DNA from 2 places in the Streptomyces sp. NPDC057099 genome. Region 1 is predicted to be linked to the other one. Evidence: riboswitches for the same ligand, from Rfam matches in the RefSeq annotation. Region 1 holds a riboswitch; the other holds the start of a gene.
The links. Region 1 has a riboswitch for S-adenosylmethionine ahead of ACFT4A_RS25950 (aminotransferase class V-fold PLP-dependent enzyme). Riboswitches for the same ligand answer to the same signal wherever they lie in the genome.

Region 1 (2,385 bases):
CGACGACGAAGGAGATGACGCCGACGCGCGGGGCGTCGTCGCCGAAGAGGGAGAGGACCCGGACCTCCGGCACCTCGGCGAGGCCCGTACGCACCTTCTCGATCAGGTACTGCTCGCGCGCGACCAGGTTGTCGAACCCGGCCTCGGTGAGCGCCGCGCAGGCGGAGGCGATGGAGTAGGCACCGATGACGTTCGGGGAGCCGGCCTCGTGACGGGCGGCGCTCTCGTGCCACTCCACGTCGACGCCGCCGTCCGTACGCCGCGCCACCTTGCGCGAGGCACCGCCGCCCGCGAGGTACGGGTCCGCCTCGCGCAGCCAGTCGGACCGGCCGGCCAGGACGCCGGAGCCGAAGGGCGCGTACAGCTTGTGCCCGGAGAAGGCGACCCAGTCGACGTCGAGGTCCGCGACGGACACCGGGTGGTGCGGGGCCAGCTGCGCGGCGTCCAGCACGATCCGGGCACCGTGGGCGTGCGCGGCCGCCGCGAGTTCCCGTACGGGCCACAGCTCGCCGGTGACGTTCGAGGCGCCGGTGACGCAGACGAGGGCCGGTCCGTAGGGCTCGCGGTCGGCGAGGGCGCGCTCCAGGGTCTCGACGGCCTGGCTCGGGCTGCTCGGGGCGTCCAGGTAGGTGACGCGCGCGTTCCGCCACGGCAGCAGGGAGGCGTGGTGCTCGGTCTCGAAGACGAACACCTGGCAGTCGGCCGGGAGCGCGGCGGCGAGGAGGTTCAGGGAGTCGGTGGTGGACCGGGTGAACACCACCTGGTCGCCGTCCCGGCAGCCGAGGAACTCCGCGACGGTCCGCCGGGCGTTCTCGAAGAGGTCGGTCGACAGCTGGGACAGGTACCCGGCACCGCGGTGGACGCTGCCGTAGTACGGCGCGTAGGCGGCGACGTCGTCCCAGACGCGCTGGAGCGCCGGGGCGCTGGCGGCGTAGTCGAGCGCGGCGTAGGTGACCTCGCCGCCGGTCACGAGCGGCACGGTGACATCCCGGCCGAGAACGGGCAGCGAGGCACAAACGGACTGGTCGGCGGCAGCGGTGGAGACAGACATGGCGGAACTCCCGTGAAGGCAGGCTGAATCCGCCCGCGAGCGCGTACGGCTCAAGCGGGGGGTGAAGGAAGAAGGGGGTGCGGAGGCGGGGCTCTGCGGCCCTATCGCATTCGCTGGTTCACGAGAAACTCCTCGTCACGCGCTTGCCACAGACCTCGCTGCCTACGGCCTGGTCTTCACCCGGGGCACCCCGCCACGGACGGAGGGTTGCCGGACAGTCGGCCGGGGCCTCATGACTGTCACTCATGACCTGATCAGGAAAGTACGCGAAAAGATCGGCGTCCCGCAACCCGAGTCCGGATCGCGGGACGCCGTACGCATTCCGCTAGGCGTTGCTCGCGGCCACCCAGCGCTCCAGGGTCCGCTTCGCGGCCCCCGAGTCGATCGACTCCGCGGCCTTCGCCATCCCGGCACGGACCTGGTCGGCCAGGGGCGCCGCCGTGGGCTCCAGAGCCACCAGCGCGGCCGCCGAGTTCAGCAGGACCGCGTCGCGGACCGGCCCGGTCTCGCCCTCCAGCAGGCGGCGGGCGACCTCGGCGTTGTAGGAGGCGTCCGCGCCGCGCAGGGCCTCCACGGGGACCAGTTCGAGGCCCACGTCACGCGGGTCGAAGGGCTCCTCGGTGACCGTGCCGTCCCGGACGATCCACACCCGGGAGGTGGCCGTGGTGGTCAGTTCGTCCAGGCCGTCGTCGCCCCGGAAGACCAGGGACGAGTTGCCGCGCTCGGCGAAGACGCCCGCGACGATCGGCGCCATGCGCGGGTCCGCCACACCGACGGCCTGGGAGCGCACCCGGGCCGGGTTGGTCAGCGGGCCGAGCGCGTTGAACACCGTACGGATGCCCAGCTGGCCGCGGGCCGCGCCCGCGTGGCGCAGGGCCGGGTGGAACTTCACCGCGAAGCAGAAGGTGATCCCTGCCTCGTCGGCGACCTCCGCGACGCGGTGCAGCGGCAGCTCCAGATTGACCCCGAGCTTCTCCAGCACGTCGGAGGCCCCGGACGCCGAGGACGCGGCGCGGTTGCCGTGCTTGACGACCTTGGCGCCCGTGCCGGCGACGACGATCGAGGACATCGTGGAGATGTTGACCGTCTTGGCGCCGTCACCGCCCGTGCCGACGATGTCGACCGTCGCCCCGGGCACCTCGATCACATTGGCGTGCGCGTACATCGTCCGGACGAGGCCGTTGATCTCCTCGACGGTCTCGCCCTTGGCCCGCAGGGCCACCACGAAGCCCGCGATCTGCGCCTCGGTCGCCTCGCCGCGCATGATCAGGTCCATCGCCCAGGCGGTGTCGTCCGCGCTCAGGTGCCTGCCGTCCAGCAGGCCGTTCAGCAGG
Region 2 (2,385 bases), on a different contig from region 1:
CGTGTAGGAGACCGGGCCGCGGTTGGAGGCCACCAGCACCCGCGCAGCACCGTACGTAGAAGCCATAGCCCTCAACCTAGCCCGGCCCGGAAACGCTCAAACGTACGGACCTGGAAGCCCCCAGGCCCGCCCGGCCGAAAAACAGCCCCGGTCAGGCGGCCTTCCGTGCCTGGTACTCGGCGATCTCCACCATCGGCGGACGCTCCTCGGTGTCCACGGAGTACGTCCGCGGCTCGAAGCCGTCCCCGCCCCGCTCGAACTGCGTCAGGGACGGCCGGATCAGATGCCCGCGGGCCAGCCGCAGCTGGGCCGTGCGGTAGATCGCGGCGGCCATCCGGCCCAGCGCCTGCCCGTCCTGGTGCCGGTGCTTGCGCACCCCGACGTCGACCTGGGCGAGGGCGTCCAGGCCCGCCAGGTGCAGGGCGTCGACCAGCATGCCCAGCTCGACGCCGTACCCGACGGGGAACGGCAGCTGCTCCAGCAGCGAGCGGCGGGCCGCGTACTCGCCGCCGAGCGGCTGCACGAAGCCGGCCAGCTGCGGCCAGTGCATGTTGAGCAGAGGCCTGGCCATCAGCTCGGTGACCCGGCCGCCCTGTCCGGCGGCGCCGCCCAGCGGACGGTCGTACATGGCCTTCACCAGCTCCACGCCCGGATCGGTGAGCAGCGGGCCCACGATCCCGGAGACGAAGTCGGACGAGAAGTCCCTGAGGTCCGCGTCGACGAAGCAGACGATGTCCCCGCGGGTGGCGAGCAGCGAGCGCCACAGCACCTCGCCCTTGCCGGGCACCGCGGGCAGCCGCGGGAGTATCGCGTCCCGGTGCACCACCGTCGCGCCCGCGGCCGCGGCCACCTCCGACGTACGGTCGGTCGAGCCGGAGTCGACGACGACCAGCTCGTCGACGAGCGGCACCTGCCGCATCAGGTCGTGGCGGATGACCGCGGCGATGTCGCCGACCGTCTCCTCCTCGTTGAGCGCGGGCAGCACGACACTGACCGTCTGCCCCGTGCGCTGCTTGGCGGCGAGTATCTGGTGGAGGGGGCGATCGGTCGCGGACCAGGAACGGGTGCTCAGCCAGCGCTCGACTTCTTCCAGCACCTTGGCGGCTCCTCTGCGTACTCTCGGCGGGACGGACTGTGAGCCATCTCGCGGTTCGGACGACTATCTCAACTGTCCTGGTCGTCGGTTACAGTCTTGAACAACGCGGGTGACCATCGCATGTCCGGGGTCAACCCACGTCGACAACCGAATACAGCTCATCCAGAGGGGCAGAGGGACACGGCCCGTTGAAGCCCCGGCAACCCTCCAGTCGGTACTCGTAGGTCACTGTCGACCCCACGCGCGAGGCTCCCGGCTCGGGAAGGTGCCAAATCCGTCTCACGGCGAGATGCGTCGTGAGGAAGATGAGGAGAAAGGGCCTCGCCTCACATGGCTGCGCAGACTGTTGCAAGCACCACCGAATCCACCGTAGACCTCGGCCCCGCCGCCGCCCTGAGCTGCCGCGAGTGCGGTCACCGCGTCCCCCTCGGCCCGGTCTTCGCGTGCCAGGAGTGTTTCGGCCCGCTGGAGATCGCCTACGACTTCTCGGCCTACGACACCGAAGAGCTCCGCAAGCGCATCGAAGCGGGCCCCGCGAACATCTGGCGCTACGCCCCGCTGCTGCCGGTCCCGGCCGACGTGGCGGACAAGCCGAACATCAACCCCGGCTGGACCAAGCTCGTCAAGGCCGACAACCTGGCCCGTGAGCTCGGCGTCGACGCCGGCAAGCTCTTCGTCAAGGACGACTCCGGCAACCCGACGCACTCCTTCAAGGACCGCGTCGTCGCCCAGGCCCTGGAGGCCGCCCGCGCCTTCGGCTTCACCACCCTGTCCTGCTCCTCCACCGGCAACCTCGCCGGTGCGGTGGGTGCCGCCGCCGCCCGCGCCGGCTTCCGCTCCTGCGTGTTCATCCCGCACGACCTGGAGCAGGGCAAGGTCGTCATGGCCGCGATCTACGGCGGCGAGCTCGTCGGCATCGAGGGCAACTACGACGACGTGAACCGTTTCTGCTCCGAGCTGATCGGCGACCCGGCCGGCGAGGGCTGGGGCTTCGTCAACGTCAACCTGCGGCCGTACTACGCCGAGGGCTCCAAGACGCTGGCGTACGAGATCTGCGAGCAGCTCGGCTGGCAGCTGCCGGACCAGCTGGTCGTGCCGATCGCCTCCGGCTCGCAGCTCACGAAGATCGACAAGGGTCTGCAGGAGCTGATCAAGCTCGGTCTGGTCGAGGACAAGCCGTACAAGATCTTCGGCGCGCAGGCCGAGGGCTGCTCGCCGGTGTCCACGGCGTACAAGGCCGGGCACGACGTCGTACGTCCCCAGAAGCCGGACACCATCGCCAAGTCGCT

Region 2: it holds a riboswitch for S-adenosylmethionine, as region 1 does, so the genes downstream of both, thrC (threonine synthase) here and ACFT4A_RS25950 (aminotransferase class V-fold PLP-dependent enzyme) in region 1, are expected to answer to the same signal.

The regions. Positions count from the first base shown of each region.
Region 1 covers NZ_JBHUTX010000024.1:7,968-10,352, reverse strand. The annotation lists gene ACFT4A_RS25950 (aminotransferase class V-fold PLP-dependent enzyme) at 1-1,051, opposite strand, end outside; SAM riboswitch class IV at 1,186-1,302, opposite strand; gene trpD (anthranilate phosphoribosyltransferase) at 1,377-2,385, opposite strand, start outside.
Region 2 covers NZ_JBHUTX010000007.1:7,405-9,789, forward strand. The annotation lists gene ACFT4A_RS12150 (trehalose-6-phosphate synthase) at 1-66, opposite strand, end outside; gene ACFT4A_RS12155 (glucosyl-3-phosphoglycerate synthase) at 152-1,096, opposite strand; SAM riboswitch class I at 1,252-1,408, shown strand; gene thrC (threonine synthase) at 1,427-2,385, shown strand, end outside.